Regions from separate parts of the Vibrio sp. GJ43-1 genome, predicted to be linked through region 1. Evidence: riboswitches for the same ligand, from Rfam matches in the RefSeq annotation. Region 1 holds a riboswitch; the other holds the start of a gene.
The links. A riboswitch is a leader RNA that binds a small molecule or an ion and turns the genes downstream of it on or off. The one in region 1 is predicted to bind lysine.
Positions count from the first base shown of each region.

Region 1 (9,599 bases):
AAGCTAACGCTTTCGGTCTTTTTAATATCATCAACTATTTAAGCACGGTTTCCAGTGCTTTAAGGCACAAAGCAACATTCTCTTTTCTTGCCGCATAGCCCATTAAGCCAATCCGCCAAGCTTTACCTGCTAATGCACCTAAACCAGCACCGATTTCCAAATTATAACCTTCCAGCAATTGCTGCCTCACTGCCGCATCGTCAATGCCCTCTGGGAAGTACACTGCGTTAAGCTGTGGCAATCGACTCTCTTTTTCTACCACAAAAGTCAGCCCTAATTTTTCTAGCCCATCAGCGAGTAAAATATGCATCTCTTTATGACGCTGCCATGCGTTTTCGAGCCCTTCATTTTTCAGTATCACTAAGGATTCATGCAAAGCATAAAGGCTATTCACTGGCGCTGTGTGATGGTAGCTACGCTTGCCTTCACCACTCCAATAACCTAGCACTAAGCTTTGGTCTAAGAACCAACTTTGAACGGGTGTTTTACGCGCTTTAATTCGCTCAATAGCAAGAGGCGATAAAGTAACGGGGGATAACCCTGGAACACAAGACAAACATTTTTGGCTACCTGAATACACAGCATCAAGTTGCCACTCATCCACAAGTAATGGAACACCGCCAAGCGACGTCACGGCATCGACAATCGTAAGCATACCATTTTGCTTGGCAAGCTGACTTAGCTGCTTAGCATCGCTTACCGCTCCAGTAGAAGTCTCTGCATGTACGAAAGCCAACAATACCGCGTCAGGGTTATCTGAGATGACTTGCTGCACTTTTTCAACAGAAACAGGCTTTCCCCATTCATCGTCAACGAGGATAGCTTCGCCACCGCAACGAATGACGTTTTCTTTCATACGATCACCGAAGACACCATTTCGACAAACTATGACTTTATCTCCTGGCTCAATTAAATTGACAAAGCAAGCTTCCATCCCTGCGCTGCCAGGAGCAGAGACGGCAATAGTAAAGTCATTCTCTGTCTGAAAGGCATATTTAAGTAACGCCTTAAGCTCATCCATCATACCAATAAATAACGGGTCTAAATGACCAATAGTCGGGCGGCTAAGTGCTTGTAATACCTGTGGGTAAATGTCTGAAGGGCCAGGTCCCATGAGTGTCCTGTGGGGGGGTACAAAGCTAGAAATCGTCATCGAAAGTCCTTTTGTTTTCTAATAATAATGAGGTTACTTGGGTGTAAAGAATCTTAAAGGCTAAATAGTTTGTTCTACAATACGCATGAGATCAACAAATTTGCAACAAATTTGAGGGGTCATATTTTTATTAAATTGCCTCACTCCATTGACATTTGCATCACAAAAACGTTGAATAAACAGGCTATCAAGCAGAAGAGGAGCACTGCCCAGGCAAGTGATGATGTGGAGCCTCAACTCCAACACATTTCACTCATGGGGAGCAGTGCCGAGATAAACTAAATTTGATGGGTTAGTTTATCGGTTAATTGGGCTGAATCCCTTTAACTGTCACCAAACCAAATTGGTGAAGAGCTTCTGAGGTCGATTCATTATCAATATGCCTCTACTCTTTATTTCTCTTCAAACATCGGACGTTGGGTCTTAACCCTGTAATTTTACTTATTGGAATATCCTGGAGAAAACTGTGAGCGCATTCAATGTAGCTAAATTTGGTGGCACAAGTGTTGCCAACTTCGAAGCCATGAGCCGTTGTGCTGAAATCATCGAAAATAACCCTGAGACGAGACTGGTGGTAAGCAGTGCATGTTCAGGGGTAACCAATATCTTGGTCTCACTGGCTAATGGCGTAAAAAATGATAACGAACGATTAGAACTTATCGAAAAGCTCAGAGCGATTCACGTTGCTATACTGAGTCAACTCAATGATGCAACCTCCATTGAGCCCCGTATCAACGCGCTCATTGAAAAAGTAGCAACGTTATCAGAAGTCGCCTGTATTGATGTCACCGCCAAGCTGACTGACCACTTAGTGGCATGTGGTGAGAGAATGTCGACACACATTTTCGCACAGCTCATGCGAGAGCGTGGCATTGATGCCGTTCGATTTGATATTCGCCAAGTACTAAGGACCGATAGTACTTATGGAAAAGCGGAACCGAACCTAGAGCAAACCAGAACTCTTGCAGAGCAAAACCTCATCCCTTTGTGTAAAAAACATGTTGTCATCACTCAAGGCTTTATTGGCGCTGATATTGACGGTGAAACCACAACTCTGGGCCGTGGCGGCAGCGATTATAGTGCTGCCCTTATTGCAGAGGCTGTCGAAGCAAGTGGCTTAGAGATCTGGACCGACGTCCCTGGGATCTATACTACTGACCCTCGAATAGCTCCTAACGCTCGCCCAATTCCTGAGATCAGCTTTAGTGAAGCGTCTGAAATGGCTAACTTTGGTGCCAAGATCCTCCATCCATCTACATTATTGCCGAAGCGTTAAGGCATCAAATTCCAGTTTTTGTCGGATCTTCTAAAGCACCACAAGAAGGCGGAACTTGGGTACGCCAAACAGTAGAAAGTGCCCCGCTATTTCGTGCATTAGCTTTAAGAAATAACCAAACAATGGTGACACTGCGGAACCCTAAAATGTTCCAAGCATACGGTTTCTTAGCCGATGTATTCACTATACTGGCCAAGCACAAAATATCGGTAGACCTTATTACAACCTCTGAAGTCAGTGTTTCATTGACTCTTGACCAAACAGACACCAGCGGAAAAGCGCCTGAGCTGCCTTTAGATGTGAAAAAAGAACTCGAAGAACTGTGTATCGTCGAAGTGAAGCAGGATCTTAGCCTAATCGCATTGATTGGTAATAAAATGAGCGAAAAGAAAGGTTCCGCTAAAGCGGTATTTGGAACACTTGAGGAGTTTAATCTCCGTATGATCTGCTACGGTGCTAGCCCTCACAACTTATGTTTCTTACTTGACTCAGGTGTTGCAAAAGAAGCCGTTAAAAGGCTGCATATCGACTTATTTGAATAGTTATCATATAGTTAAATAAGTCCCATACTAAGCCTAAGTTCATAACTTAGGCTTTTTTATACACTCTAAACTTAAAGCAAGCTTTTAGTATTAAATACTATTTTATAGCGTCAAAATTCCCTAACCTAATTCCCTAACCTTTTGACAGGGACGCCTAATCTAAGGCTTGGTATAAGTGGGCAGGGCTCGAAACGGTGTAACCAACCACCTCTCTGACTAAAAGAAAAATAACTGAACCATTACTGACCATTTTCTTCAAACGTAAAAAAGCCCCAGTATTTCGACTAGGGCTTAGTATAAGTGGCGGAGTGGACGGGACTCGAACCCGCGACCCCCGGCGTGACAGGCCGGTATTCTAACCAACTGAACTACCACTCCGCAGTGGCTCTATCTAAAGTCTTACCTAAGTTGTGCTTCAAATAGATGTCTGTTCAAAGCCTGGCGATGTCCTACTCTCACATGGGGAAACCCCACACTACCATCGGCGCTACTGCATTTCACTTCTGAGTTCGGCATGGGATCAGGTGGGTCTGCAACGCTATGGTCGCCAAGCAAATTCTTCTTTTACTTTCAGCTTTTCATAAAAACTGAAGGCAAAATTAATCTGGAAAGCTTAATAAAAGTTCTTAATACACATTCAATCTGTTCTTGCTTTGAGTCCATCAAAACCCTTTGGGTGTTGTATGGTTAAGCCTCACGGGCAATTAGTACAGGTTAGCTCAATGCCTCGCAGCACTTACACACCCTGCCTATCAACGTTCTAGTCTTGAACAACCCTTTAGGACACTTAAAGTGCCAGGGAAGACTCATCTCAGGGCTCGCTTCCCGCTTAGATGCTTTCAGCGGTTATCGATTCCGAACTTAGCTACCGGGCAATGCCATTGGCATGACAACCCGAACACCAGAGGTTCGTCCACTCCGGTCCTCTCGTACTAGGAGCAGCCCCCTTCAATCTTCCAACGCCCACGGCAGATAGGGACCGAACTGTCTCACGACGTTCTAAACCCAGCTCGCGTACCACTTTAAATGGCGAACAGCCATACCCTTGGGACCGACTTCAGCCCCAGGATGTGATGAGCCGACATCGAGGTGCCAAACACCGCCGTCGATATGAACTCTTGGGCGGTATCAGCCTGTTATCCCCGGAGTACCTTTTATCCGTTGAGCGATGGCCCTTCCATTCAGAACCACCGGATCACTATGACCTACTTTCGTACCTGCTCGAATTGTCATTCTCGCAGTCAAGCGGGCTTATGCCATTGCACTAACCACACGATGTCCAACCGTGTTTAGCCCACCTTCGTGCTCCTCCGTTACTCTTTGGGAGGAGACCGCCCCAGTCAAACTACCCACCAGGCACTGTCCGCAATCCCGATTAGGGACCAACGTTAGAACATCAAGCATACAAGGGTGGTATTTCAAGATTGCCTCCACACACACTAGCGTGCATGCTTCAAAGGCTCCCACCTATCCTACACATGTAGGGTCAATGTTCAGTGCCAAGCTGTAGTAAAGGTTCACGGGGTCTTTCCGTCTAGCCGCGGGTACACTGCATCTTCACAGCGATTTCAATTTCACTGAGTCTCGGGTGGAGACAGCGTGGCCATCATTACGCCATTCGTGCAGGTCGGAACTTACCCGACAAGGAATTTCGCTACCTTAGGACCGTTATAGTTACGGCCGCCGTTTACCGGGGCTTCGATCAAGAGCTTCGACCTAAGTCTAACCCCATCAATTAACCTTCCGGCACCGGGCAGGCGTCACACCGTATACGTCATCTTACGATTTTGCACAGTGCTGTGTTTTTAATAAACAGTTGCAGCCACCTGGTATCTGCGACTCCTAGTAGCTCCATCCGCAAGGGACTTCACCGCCAAGAGCGTACCTTCTCCCGAAGTTACGGTACCATTTTGCCTAGTTCCTTCACCCGAGTTCTCTCAAGCGCCTTGGTATTCTCTACCCGACCACCTGTGTCGGTTTGGGGTACGATTTCTTATAATCTGAAGCTTAGAGGCTTTTCCTGGAAGCATGGCATCAATGACTTCACTACCGTAGTAGCTCGACATCGTATCTCAGCGTTAGTAGTGGTCCGGATTTACCTAAACCACCCGCCTACGTACTTGAACCTGGACAACCATCGCCAGGCCCACCTAGCCTTCTCCGTCCCCCCATCGCAATTATAAGAAGTACGGGAATATTAACCCGTTTCCCATCGACTACGCCTTTCGGCCTCGCCTTAGGGGTCGACTTACCCTGCCCCGATTAACGTTGGACAGGAACCCTTGGTCTTCCGGCGAGGAGGTTTTTCACCCCCTTTATCGTTACTCATGTCAGCATTCGCACTTCTGATACCTCCAGCAGACCTTACAGTCCACCTTCAACGGCTTACAGAACGCTCCCCTACCCAATATGATAAATCATATTGCCGCAGCTTCGGTGTATAGCTTAGCCCCGTTACATCTTCCGCGCAGGCCGACTCGACTAGTGAGCTATTACGCTTTCTTTAAATGATGGCTGCTTCTAAGCCAACATCCTAGCTGTCTAAGCCTTCCCACATCGTTTCCCACTTAGCTATACTTTGGGACCTTAGCTGGCGGTCTGGGTTGTTTCCCTCTCCACGACGGACGTTAGCACCCGCCGTGTGTCTCCCGGATATTACTTACTGGTATTCGGAGTTTGCAAAGGGTTGGTAAGTCGGGATGACCCCCTAGCCTTAACAGTGCTCTACCCCCAGTAGTATTCGTCCGAGGCGCTACCTAAATAGCTTTCGGGGAGAACCAGCTATCTCCAGGTTTGATTGGCCTTTCACCCCTAGCCACAAGTCATCCGCTAATTTTTCAACATTAGTCGGTTCGGTCCTCCAGTTGATGTTACTCAACCTTCAACCTGCCCATGGCTAGATCACCTGGTTTCGGGTCTATATCCAGAGACTGAACGCCCAGTTAAGACTCGGTTTCCCTACGGCTCCCCTAAACGGTTAACCTTGCCACTGAATATAAGTCGCTGACCCATTATACAAAAGGTACGCAGTCACCCAACAAGTGGGCTCCTACTGCTTGTACGTACACGGTTTCAGGTTCTATTTCACTCCCCTCACAGGGGTTCTTTTCGCCTTTCCCTCACGGTACTGGTTCACTATCGGTCAGTCAGTAGTATTTAGCCTTGGAGGATGGTCCCCCCATATTCAAACAGGATATCACGTGTCCCGCCTTACTCGTTTTCACTGATTATGATGTGTCGGTTACGGGGCTATCACCCTTTACTGCGGCACTTTCCAGAGCCTTCACCTGCATCATTAAAAGCTTAAGGGCTAGTCCAATTTCGCTCGCCGCTACTTTCGGAATCTCGGTTGATTTCTCTTCCTCGGGGTACTTAGATGTTTCAGTTCCCCCGGTTTGCTTCATTAACCTATGTATTCAGTTAATGATACGTGCTTATGCACGTGGGTTTCCCCATTCGGAAATCCCAGACTCACAGGTTATTACTACCTAATCTGGGCTTATCGCAAGTTATTACGTCCTTCATCGCCTCTGACTGCCAAGGCATCCACCGTGTACGCTTAGTCACTTAACCATACAACCCCAAAAGGTCTTATGTATGGCAAACAACCAAAGTCGCTATCTCATTATTTGAATGAGCGAGATAGCATTCGATTTTGCCGGACTCAAATATAAACCTCACAACCGAAGTTGTGCTGTTTCCAAGAACACTTGAATGTGTGTTGGTACCTACATCTTAAAGACATAGGATTTGAGAACTTTTATTTGAACAACATTAAATCAAATGTTGTTCGTCAGCTTTCCAAATTGTTAAAGAGCATGTGTTACTTAAATAGTAACCATTTTTAAATACTTTCAAGAGAAAACACTTAAAGATGGTGGAGCTATGCGGGATCGAACCGCAGACCTCTTCGCTGCCAGCGAAGCGCTCTCCCAGCTGAGCTATAGCCCCATCTGGAAAAGGTTTCCTTACTCTTAACTTCTAAACCTAATCAATCTGTGTGAACACTCATCAAGACAATCTTTCGTATAAGGAGGTGATCCAGCCCCAGGTTCCCCTAGGGCTACCTTGTTACGACTTCACCCCAGTCATGAACCACAAAGTGGTGAGCGTCCTCCCGAAGGTTAAACTACCCACTTCTTTTGCAGCCCACTCCCATGGTGTGACGGGCGGTGTGTACAAGGCCCGGGAACGTATTCACCGTGGCATTCTGATCCACGATTACTAGCGATTCCGACTTCATGGAGTCGAGGTTGCAGACTCCAATCCGGACTACGACGCACTTTTTGGGATTCGCTCACTATCGCTAGCTTGCTGCCCTCTGTATGCGCCATTGTAGCACGTGTGTAGCCCTACTCGTAAGGGCCATGATGACTTGACGTCGTCCCCACCTTCCTCCGGTTTATCACCGGCAGTCTCCCTGGAGTTCCCACCATTATGTGCTGGCAAACAAGGATAAGGGTTGCGCTCGTTGCGGGACTTAACCCAACATTTCACAACACGAGCTGACGACAGCCATGCAGCACCTGTCTTAGAGTTCCCGAAGGCACACCTGCGTCTCCGCTGGCTTCTCTAGATGTCAAGAGTAGGTAAGGTTCTTCGCGTTGCATCGAATTAAACCACATGCTCCACCGCTTGTGCGGGCCCCCGTCAATTCATTTGAGTTTTAATCTTGCGACCGTACTCCCCAGGCGGTCTACTTAACGCGTTAGCTCCGAAAGCCACGGCTCAAGGCCACAACCTCCAAGTAGACATCGTTTACGGCGTGGACTACCAGGGTATCTAATCCTGTTTGCTCCCCACGCTTTCGCATCTGAGTGTCAGTATCTGTCCAGGGGGCCGCCTTCGCCACTGGTATTCCTTCAGATCTCTACGCATTTCACCGCTACACCTGAAATTCTACCCCCCTCTACAGTACTCTAGTCCGCCAGTTTCAAATGCAGTTCCGAGGTTGAGCCTCGGGCTTTCACATCTGACTTAACGAACCACCTGCATGCGCTTTACGCCCAGTAATTCCGATTAACGCTCGCACCCTCCGTATTACCGCGGCTGCTGGCACGGAGTTAGCTAGGTGCTTCTTCTGCAGCTAACGTCAAATCCATACGCTATTAACGTATGAACCTTCCTCACTGCTGAAAGTACTTTACAACCCGAAGGCCTTCTTCATACACGCGGCATGGCTGCATCAGGCTTGCGCCCATTGTGCAATATTCCCCACTGCTGCCTCCCGTAGGAGTCTGGACCGTGTCTCAGTTCCAGTGTGGCTGATCATCCTCTCAGACCAGCTAGGGATCGTCGCCTTGGTGAGCCATTACCTCACCAACTAGCTAATCCCACCTGGGCATATCCTGACGCGAGAGGCCCGAAGGTCCCCCTCTTTGGCCCGAAGGCATTATGCGGTATTAGCCATCGTTTCCAATGGTTATCCCCCACATCAGGGCAATTTCCCAGGCATTACTCACCCGTCCGCCGCTCGACGCCCAACAAATCACCCGAAGGGTCAATGTTGTCGTTTCCGCTCGACTTGCATGTGTTAGGCCTGCCGCCAGCGTTCAATCTGAGCCATGATCAAACTCTTCAATTTAAGATTTTGTCGGCTCAATGAATACTGACTTCAAAACTGTCCCTTACTTAAAAAGTAAGAAGTAATTTTAAAGCTATTATCGTTCCAACAGAACGATAATGAATTTTGACTGTGTGACAGTAAGCGAGCTTACTACCCTTAGGTCACGTGTTCATTGAAAACCATTTTACTTCCGAAGAAGTGGTTCGTTTCTGCTTTGCAGCAGAAGCAAACATAATGATTATCATCAACAAGTGTCCACACAGATTGATATAGGTCTATATTGTTAAAGAGCTTTGCTTTCAATGCCTTAGCACCTAAGCAGGACGCGTATAATACGCTATCTACTTTGAAAGTCAACATAAAACTCTAAGAAAACTTAAAACTTTATGGTGACTTGCTTCTATAAGAAGCAAAGTCGAAATTAAAGCCTGGCGATGTCCTACTCTCACATGGGGAAACCCCACACTACCATCGGCGCTACTGCATTTCACTTCTGAGTTCGGCATGGGATCAGGTGGGTCTGCAACGCTATGGTCGCCAAGCAAATTCTTAAAATTCGGAAAGCTTAATAAAAGTTCTTAATACACATTCAATTATGTTCTTGCTTTGAGTCCATCAAAACCCTTTGGGTGTTGTATGGTTAAGCCTCACGGGCAATTAGTACAGGTTAGCTCAATGCCTCGCAGCACTTACACACCCTGCCTATCAACGTTCTAGTCTTGAACAACCCTTTAGGACACTTAAAGTGCCAGGGAAGACTCATCTCAGGGCTCGCTTCCCGCTTAGATGCTTTCAGCGGTTATCGATTCCGAACTTAGCTACCGGGCAATGCCATTGGCATGACAACCCGAACACCAGAGGTTCGTCCACTCCGGTCCTCTCGTACTAGGAGCAGCCCCCTTCAATCTTCCAACGCCCACGGCAGATAGGGACCGAACTGTCTCACGACGTTCTAAACCCAGCTCGCGTACCACTTTAAATGGCGAACAGCCATACCCTTGGGACCGACTTCAGCCCCAGGATGTGATGAGCCGACATCGAGGTGCCAAACACCGCCGTCGA
Region 1 is NZ_CM147884.1:545,016-554,614, reverse strand. It holds gene AC0L66_RS02715 (pyridoxal-phosphate-dependent aminotransferase family protein) at 35-1,153, opposite strand; lysine riboswitch at 1,341-1,518, shown strand; partial or broken gene lysC (lysine-sensitive aspartokinase 3) at 1,677-2,971, shown strand; tRNA gene AC0L66_RS02705 (tRNA-Asp) at 3,273-3,349, opposite strand; rRNA gene rrf (5S ribosomal RNA) at 3,408-3,523, opposite strand; rRNA gene AC0L66_RS02695 (23S ribosomal RNA) at 3,655-6,544, opposite strand; tRNA gene AC0L66_RS02690 (tRNA-Ala) at 6,847-6,922, opposite strand; rRNA gene AC0L66_RS02685 (16S ribosomal RNA) at 7,001-8,555, opposite strand; rRNA gene rrf (5S ribosomal RNA) at 8,964-9,079, opposite strand; rRNA gene AC0L66_RS02675 (23S ribosomal RNA) at 9,174-9,599, opposite strand, start outside.

Region 2 (9,599 bases), 820 kb from region 1:
ACCACGCCAGGTTGCGTCTCCACCTTCAGTGGTTGTGGCTTCTGCGCTTTATGAAAGGTTGAAATATTGGCATACGCTTGCTCTAGTGCTTGCTTCATTTTCGCGGAAAGGCGACCTGAGGCTGCGTCAATCTCGTCACTAGACACTCGAATAGAGTCCGGGCGAACCCTATCAAACTTTTCGGTCAACGCTAATACCGCGCTATCGCCGCCTTGGCGCACCTGCTCAATGACTGAAGACACAGCAGCGGTAATATTCGCTCCGTCAGCAATAGCGGGGCGCTCCAAAATTGATTCTTGTTGGGATTGGCTCAGTGAGCGCCATACAACGGTTCTCATAGTCTTTACCCCATCATTTTTTCAATTGGCAGCACGAGTATTGAACTCGCACCCAGTTCTTTTAAGCCTTCCATTGTTTCCCAGAACAAGTTTTCGGTACTGACTAAATGAACGGCAACACGCTCTTTGTCAGTAGATAGCGGTAATACCGTTGGATCTTCTGCACCAGGCAGCAACGCTTTAATCTGTTCTAATTTTTCAACTGGGGCATGTAGCATAATGTACTTGGATTCTTTCGCTTGCTGCACACCTTGCATACGCGTCAGCAGCTTTTCAATCAGCGCTAACTTATCCGCATCAAACTCACCTTTACGCTGAATCAGCGTCGCTTTAGAACGGAAAATCACTTCCGCTTCTTTTAAGCCGTTAGCTTCTAGCGTTGCGCCTGTTGAAACTAAGTCGGCAATCGCATCAGCAAGCCCAGCTCGGGGGGCCACTTCTACCGAACCGGTTAGCATACATGCACTGAAGTTCACGCCTTGCTCATCCATATAAGATTTCAGAAGTTGAGGGTATGTTGTGGCAATGCGCTTACCTGCCAAATCTTGTGGTCCGTTATACGTTTCGTCTTTATCAATCGCAATGGATAAACGGCATCCACCAAAATCGAGACGGCGCAACGTAAGAAATTCGTTGGGCTCACCCAGTGCTATACGGTCTAAACGCACTTCTTCTAATTCATTTTCACCAATAAAGCCCAGATCAACGACACCATCCATGATGAGCCCAGGAATGTCATCATCACGCACCAATAACAAATCTATTGGCATATTTAGTGAATGAACCACAAGGCGCTCACCCATGACATTGAACTTCACTCCACATTTTTTTAGTAGGTCTTGGCTGTCTCTGCTAAGACGACCTTTCTTTTGAATTGCGATTCTTAGGCGTTGTGATTGCATTGCTGTATCCCTGTGCAAATTATTGATTTCTTAAATTATAAAACGAAAAAACCCTCGGGAGCTTTAGTCTCCCGAGGGTTAAATTCTTAAATCTTGCTTCGAACCACCGAGAGTTTTTTTAGCTCTCAGGTATGCGTGCATCTCCCGAAAGACTAGATTGGGTGATGATGGTGATGATGAATGTTCATATCGTTATTACGCATAGTTATTTGGCGATTCCTTTTGAGCTGTGACTTCACACTAACTAAGCTCAGTTAAATTTTCAACAATTAATTTGCAGTTTTTTAAAATTTAATCTAGTTCGAACCCAATTGGACGCACTCACGATGTCATTCTCGTTGCAGCGAGTCAAAAAAAGAGCCCTAATAGGCTCTTTTTAATCTACTCATCACGATAAAAGATATCAGTTACGCTTTAACGTCTTTTGTCATTCGAGCTTTAGATAGCGCAGAAAGTACACAACAAACTAATACAAAGGTTACGCTAGCTGCAGCGAATGATATCCAAACCGAATTTGTCATACCTAGCGCGATGAAACCGACGCAAGACACAACAGCGACGGACAATGCATATGGCAACTGAGTCGATACGTGGTCAATGTGATTACAACGAGCACCTGTTGAAGACAAAATCGTCGTATCTGAAATGGGTGAACAGTGGTCACCAAATACCGAACCAGCCAGTACCGCACCTAACATTGGTAACATCATAGCGATATCCGTCGCACCAGCCATGTCACCCGCAATTGGTAACATAATGCCAAACGTACCCCATGACGTATCGGTTGAAAATGCCATCAAGCCAGCCAATAGGAACAAAATCACCTAAGCAACCAATGAACATCTATATTGCCTTGAACGGTAGACGACAAGTAAGCATAGGTCTTCATATCGCCAATCACAGAGCCAATTGACCATGCAAAGAACAAGATCAGAATTGCACCAAACATCGATTTAGCACCAATCCACATCGTTAGTGCGATATCTTTTACGGCTAGCTTTTGCTTCACTACCGTATAAATCGCCATTGCAAGACCAGCACTGCCACCGTAAATCAGTGACATACCTACATCGGTATTTTCAAATGCCCCTAACATATTAAACGCTAGGCCGTCAGCAGCTAGGGCTTGGCTACCCGTAAATAGCATCGCTCCGACCATGGCAAAGATAAGCACGACGATAGGAAGAACAAGATCAGATACTGACCCAAAGTCGCTTTCTTTAATATCAAGCTCTTCGTTTAGTTCGTGTGCTTCTTTTGCGTCGTTTTCTTGGTCATGATCAAAACCAATCCCTTGCTTAGCGCGCATCTCATGTTTACGCATTGGACCAACATCAAGTTGGAACCAAGCTACAGCAAACACCATTAGTAACGCAAAGACAGCATAAAAATTCATTGGAATGAGTCGAACATAAGCACCAATTGCCGAGTATTCAGTAATACCATGACTAATTAGGATGCCACTGACAATCGTCATGATATAAGCGCCCCAGCTAGAAGCAGGCATCAATACGCACATTGGGGCGGCTGTCGAGTCTAAAATGTAGGCAAGCTTCGCACGTGACACATAAAAGCGATCCGTTACTGGGCGTGAAATGGCGCCAACCGCAAGGCTGTTAAAGTAGTCATCAACAAAAATGAAAACGCCAAGGAATGCTGCCAGTAATTTGGAACCGCGCTTGCTTTTTACGCGAGACTGCGCCCATTCAGCAAATGCTTTTGTACCACCGGATAAGGTGAGGAGTGCCGTCATCATACCAAGCAACAATAAGAAGCCGACGATACTCATATTCCAAAGATTCAAGCCACCGTCTTCAATGATGACACCAGAAACAGTATCAAAGACGTAACCTGCGGCATTGGCAACAGAGTAATCATTAAGAAGGAAGGCACCGAGAACAATACCTACTCCTAAAGAGAGTAAAACGCGACGTGTGATAATAGCCAAACTCAAAGCTACGATCGGCGGCAGCAATGACAATGGTGAGGAAGCAAAATCGATTAAGTTCATGATCTTCAAAAACCAGTTTTAATTATGGTTAGAGATCTACTGCAGACATATGTAAACACCCGTTTTGGGTATACACATACAGATTTCAACAAATGTTGAATAAGCGAAAGAAAAGCGAATGCTTTCCCAACCCCTACAGTAGCGCTCCATAGTTTAACAAATAATAGACTATGGCAGTGTTGTTCCTTTCAGAGACAACCCCAGCGAGAAAGCGTGATCTTCTATTCTCACTTCGGCGACTGCGCCTTTTGTTGTCGTCCATTGGCATCACCCCAACGACAAGTACTTTTCGCAGTCGCACCTCTACATCAAAAGTAACGTTTACCACTAATCCTACAAGTGTAGCATTAGAAGAAAATTCTTACTTTTGCATTAGGTGCGCGCCATTGTACTTACTGAACAGTCAATTGCAACATCAATATTGTGAATGAGTTGTTATAGATAGAGAGAGGTATGGCTGAGATTATTTAGAAATGGAGTATGATTCCAAAAGACTACGACGACAATTATCACTATATTTCGTAGCGGTATTGCAACAACATTGTACGTTTGGACGCGCTACTCTTCGGAACTCTAATAGCTGATACTAAATAAATAATAGAGCGTTAATGTTTGCTCACTCCCTAAAGTACACGAACTATAGACATTTAGCATAATTAAGCCCGACATTTACTATTTACTTTAGTTCACTTAGAAGTGTAACTTTCACGCCATTTAAACGCCCTGAAAGATGATAGACAAATATGCAACCACGCTATCTACCATCTAGTGAACTCGTATTGATACCGCTCGCAGTATCATTAAAAACATTGTTAAACCATGACTATTAATGTAATCACACGTTACATTTAGAGCTGTTTCTCATTCTTTTATCAATTTCCTGTAAAAATTAATCTATTTTTACTTTTGTTACAGCTATTTTATTGTCAATATAGAAAATGACGTTTATTATTAATCTCGAACAAAATAAATCATGGGAATTGTCATGTCTGAATTAACCAAAACTTTGCTTAATATTCGTAGCCTGCGTGCATTTGCTCGTGAACTAACGATTGAGCAACTTGAAGAAGCACTAGAAAAATTAACGCTTGTTGTCTCTGAGCGTCAAGAGTCTGAAAAAGAAGAAAGAGCAGAAAGAGAAGCTCGTGAAGCTAAGCTAAGCGAATACGCTCAAATGATTGCTAAAGATGGCATCGACGTTGAAGATTTAATTGCAGCATTGTCTGGTGAATCAAAAGCAAAAAGCAAAAGCAAACGTGCACCACGCCCTGCAAAATACAAATATGTTGATGGTAATGGCGCAGAAAAAACATGGACTGGTCAAGGCCGTACTCCATCAGTAATTCAAGCTGCGTTAGATGCTGGTAAGTCTCTAGAAGAATTTGAACTTTAATTCTCTATTCTAATAGAACTAGAGTTATATAAAAAAAGCGCCCTACGGCGCTTTTTTATTATCTTTCCCAATACGCTTCTTCTAAGCTGTCTTCTCTTTCTGGTAAACCCCTCGACAACCTTGGCGAATGCTGAACCAACACTTCATAACTTGCTCTATTAGAATACTTGCATACTTGTGAAAAAGATGAGTACGTTAAAAACTGATATTGATGCTTACTAGAGTTAGGCACATTTTCTCTATGGTGTTTATTTGCTGCCATGTCATGCAATAATGCTGAAAGCGCTGCATCGCCCGCACCATTGGTATTTTTAATTTTCTCTGGGCCGCCCATATACGGTGCAATATGAGAATACACTTTAATTGGGTTATTACACTCTGCTTTTACCGCGGGGCGACTAAACTCGTAACGATTAAATTCCGCAATACTACCAGGCAATAGTGGTAATGATGTTTCTCGCTTAGCATCATCTTCTGTATACCCCCATAAATAACCCAATTGGGCCTGCGGTACACAGAACTAAATCTACCCACTCTAGCGCTTTATCCGATGCCGCTAAAGGATCGCTTTCTCCAGTCAGAGCTTCTGCTTCATCTTCATTCATCGCAACAACGGTGACATGCTGCTTTAAAAAATCCTGCCAATATTCAGGGTCGTCTTGAATAACAAAACGGGTCCCTAACGTTAGTACCACTGGCACGTTATATTTTTTGGCATACTCTATCGCCTGCATGGTCGCTTCTGGCATTGGATCGCCCGGTTTACAACGCACTAAATAAGCGGTTAATACTAACGCTGACGCTTTTTTGAAGATATTTTCAGGGATACTTTCCGGCTTAAGCTGGTTCATTTTCCCTTCACTAATTGCAAACGTACGCTCGCCGTCTTCAGTAATAAGAGTGAAGCAGCGCCCTATCGCACCATCAACACCTTGCAAATAGTTAAGATCCATGCGGCTTGATGTATTGCACAGATAACGGTACCCGTAGCTACCAATCTTAATATCTGAGCTCATCACACCCAATAGCACCGACTTATCATCCGCGAGTACAGAAAAGTTATGTAATGTATTCCCTATCGTTCCACCCGCGAATTCATTGGTGATGAGTTCTTTTTCCTTTAACTCCGTGTATAAAGCTTCCGCGGCTTTATCATCAATAACCAATGAATGTCCTTTACTCAAACGATATTTTTCGATCAAGCTACTGTCTACTTTCGCTTCAATATCAACCAAGGTTTGGTCAATACCGACAATATGCGTTTTAGACATTTTTTTACTGCTTTGCGCTTGGCTCACTAATGGGTCGCGAGCATGAACGGGAAAGTAGTGCTTGGATTTTCTTTGGCCAGGGAATTTCATAACGTAATCTGCTTAGGGAAAAAGAAGGCGGCAATTCTAACTCTGTATAGATCATCAGAGCAACATAGGCAATCAAGGCAAACGTTTACCTATTCATTTTTTTGTCAAAAGACTTGTATTTCTCCCATTGAAGACACACATAACGCACTTAACAAAGTGTGATTTAGTTCGCGGAACTGTATTGCACGTTTTGTTTCTGCTAAAATCTGCGTCCAATTACTATAGGTGGTATTTAAACATGTCTGATAACAGCCAAAAGAAAGTGATCGTCGGTATGTCCGGCGGTGTGGACTCATCCGTTTCTGCCTATCTTCTAAAACAGCAGGGCTATCAAGTAGAAGGCCTGTTTATGAAGAACTGGGAAGAAGACGATAACGAAGAGTACTGCACGGCTGCAGAAGATCTTGCAGACGCACAAGCTGTTTGCGACAAGCTAGGTATCCACCTTCATACTATCAACTTTGCTGCAGAATACTGGGATAACGTCTTTGAGTACTTCTTAGCTGAGTATAAAGCGGGTCGTACGCCAAACCCGGACATTCTTTGTAACAAAGAAATCAAGTTCAAAGCCTTTTTAGAGTTCGCCGATGAAGTACTCGATGCAGACTATATTGCCATGGGGCATTATGTCAGCCGTACGTTCCCTGAAAACGGTGAAAAGCCACAAATGCTACGTGGCTTAGATAGCAACAAAGACCAAAGCTATTTCCTATATACATTGAGCCATGAGCAAGTAGCCCGCAGTCTATTTCCAGTGGGTGAGCTAGAAAAACCTGAAGTACGTCGTATCGCAGAAGAGCAAGACCTGATTACTGCGAAGAAAAAAGACTCAACCGGTATCTGTTTTATTGGTGAGCGCAAATTTACCGACTTCTTGTCTCGCTATTTACCTGCGCAACCGGGTAAAATTGAGACACCTGAAGGCGCTGTCATTGGCGAGCACCAAGGTTTAATGTACCACACGTTAGGGCAGCGTAAGGGTCTACATATTGGTGGCCAAAAAGGCGGCGGCGGTAATGAAGAACCATGGTATGTCGCTGAAAAAGATCTTAAACGTAATGTCTTAATTGCTGTACAAGGTGCCGATCACCCGTTATTAAAGTCAAATGGCTTACGTGCATCTCAATTGCACTGGGTTGATCGTGAAATCATCACTGAACCAATGACATGCACAGTGAAAACACGTTATCGTCAACAAGATATCCCTTGTACTATCATTCCAATGGATGATAGCAACATCAAAGTCATCTTTGATGAGCCCCAGGTCGCCGTTACACCAGGGCAATCTGCCGTTTTCTATAAAGACAACGTGTGTCTAGGTGGCGGTATCATTGAAGAGCGCATTTAATTTATTAGGAGAACTACGTGGCTAATACACTTTACGACCGTACCATTGCATTTGCAGGCCTTTGCCAAGCAGTGGCGCTCGTGCAGAACATGGCAAAAGACGGTCACTGTGATTCAGACGCGTTTGAGGCTTCACTTAAAGCTATCACCAACATAAGTCCATCAAATACCCTTAGTGTATTTGGCAGCGAGTCTGATTTAAAAGTTGGACTCGAGTGCTTGGTTAACGGTATTGACAGCACACCGACCGGAAGTGAAATCACACGTTATATCATTAGTCTCATGGCTCTAGAGCGTAAACTAAGCAGCCGTAACGACGCTATGTCTCAGCTAGGAGATCGTATTCAAATGGTTGAGCGACAGCTCGAACACTACGATCTGCTAGACGAACAAATGATCAGTAACCTTGCCAGCGTTTATCTTGATGTTGTTAGCCCTATTGGCCCAAGAATTCAAGTCACTGGTACGCCTTCTGTCTTACAACAAACTGGCACCCAACAAAAAGTACGCGCACTACTGCTATCTGGTATTCGTAGTGCTGTTTTGTGGCGTCAGGTCGGTGGCAAACGTCGTCACTTAGTGTTTGGACGTAAGAAGATGATCGAACAAGCCAAAATTCTTTTAGCTAGACTCTGATAGCCTGGCTCGAATACCAAATTCAGCTCGCACTTGTTGCGAGCTATTCGTTTAAAAGCCGAACTATCTAAAAGTGCATCGCTTTCTTGGCGCGATAGCGTTTTATTGGCGCGATGTCGTTATTAAAGCAACAAAGCTTATTAGAAAAGGTTTTTAGACCAAGACACTTTTAGACCAACACAACCGCCGCGCAAACGTTTGCTTAATGTGCGTGACAATTGCGACGGATATTGGTATAAAGCTCACGAAATTTAGAAACCCAATTCAGGAGAACACCATGGAACTGTCAGCATTGACTGCTGTTTCACCAGTAGACGGCCGTTACGGAAGCAAAACAACTGCACTACGCAGCATCTTTAGTGAGTTTGGCCTACTAAAGTACCGCTCTATCGTTGAAATTCGTTGGCTACAAAAGCTTGCTGCTACAGATGCAATCAAAGAAGTTCCGGCATTCAGTGCAGAAGCAAATCAGTTTCTAAATGAATTAGCAGCTAACTTTAGCGAAGACGATGCTGCTCGCATTAAAGAGATCGAGCGCACTACCAACCACGATGTAAAAGCGGTTGAGTACTTCCTAAAAGAAAAAGTAGCTAAGTGTTCCTGAGCTTCACGCGGTTAATGAGTTCATCCATTTTGCGTGTACTTCTGAAGATATTAATAACACCTCTCATGCGCTGATGCTAAAAGAAGCTCGCGAGACTGTTATTCTTCCTGAACTTCGTAACATCATTGATGCAATCGGCAAACTTGCGGTTGAATATCGCGATATTCCATTATTGTCTCGCACACACGGTCAGCCAGCTTCTCCATCAACAATGGGTAAAGAAATGGCAAACGTGGCGTACCGTATGGAACGTCAATATAAGCAAATCGAAGCCGTTGAGATCCTAGGTAAAGTGAACGGTGCCGTTGGTAACTACAACGCTCACCTATCCGCTTATCCTGAGCTAGATTGGCACAAATTTAGTGAAGAATTCATCACTGAATCTCTTGGCGTTACGTGGAACCCGTACACAACGCAAATTGAACCTCACGATTATATTGCTGAGCTTTTTGACGCCATCGCTCGTTTCAACACTATCCTAATCGATTTCGATCGTGACGTATGGGGTTACATCGCGCTAGGTCACTTCAAGCAAAAGACCATTGCTGGCGAAATCGGCTCATCAACTATGCCACATAAAGTAAACCCGATTGACTTCGAAAACTCTGAAGGCAACCTAGGGCTAGCTAACGCGGTATTTGCACATCTAGCACAAAAACTTCCAGTTTCACGTTGGCAACGTGACCTGACTGACTCAACGGTTCTTCGTAACCTTGGCGTTGGTGTGGGTTACGCAATCATTGCTTATACGTCGACTCTAAAAGGTATCAGTAAGCTTGAAGTTAACCGCGAAGCCTTGCTTGCAGAGCTTGATAAGAACTGGGAAGTCCTGGCTGAACCAGTACAAACAGTAATGCGTCGTTACGGTATCGAAAAGCCGTACGAAAAGCTTAAAGAACTGACACGCGGTAAACGTGTAGACGGCGAAGCAATGCGTAACTTCATCGACGGCCTAGAGCTACCAGAAGATGAAAAAGTACGTCTTAAATTAATGACGCCAGCGAACT
Region 2 is NZ_CM147884.1:1,364,471-1,374,069, reverse strand. It holds partial or broken gene hisD (histidinol dehydrogenase) at 1-338, opposite strand, end outside; gene hisG (ATP phosphoribosyltransferase) at 344-1,240, opposite strand; His leader region at 1,283-1,417, opposite strand; partial or broken gene AC0L66_RS06635 (Na+/H+ antiporter NhaC family protein) at 1,648-3,251, opposite strand; lysine riboswitch at 3,383-3,565, opposite strand; gene AC0L66_RS06630 (H-NS family histone-like protein) at 4,237-4,644, shown strand; partial or broken gene AC0L66_RS06625 (inosine/guanosine kinase) at 4,703-6,005, opposite strand; gene mnmA (tRNA 2-thiouridine(34) synthase MnmA) at 6,244-7,353, shown strand; gene hflD (high frequency lysogenization protein HflD) at 7,371-7,988, shown strand; partial or broken gene purB (adenylosuccinate lyase) at 8,266-9,599, shown strand, end outside.
Region 2: it holds a riboswitch for lysine, as region 1 does, so the genes downstream of both, AC0L66_RS06635 (Na+/H+ antiporter NhaC family protein) here and lysC (lysine-sensitive aspartokinase 3) in region 1, are expected to answer to the same signal.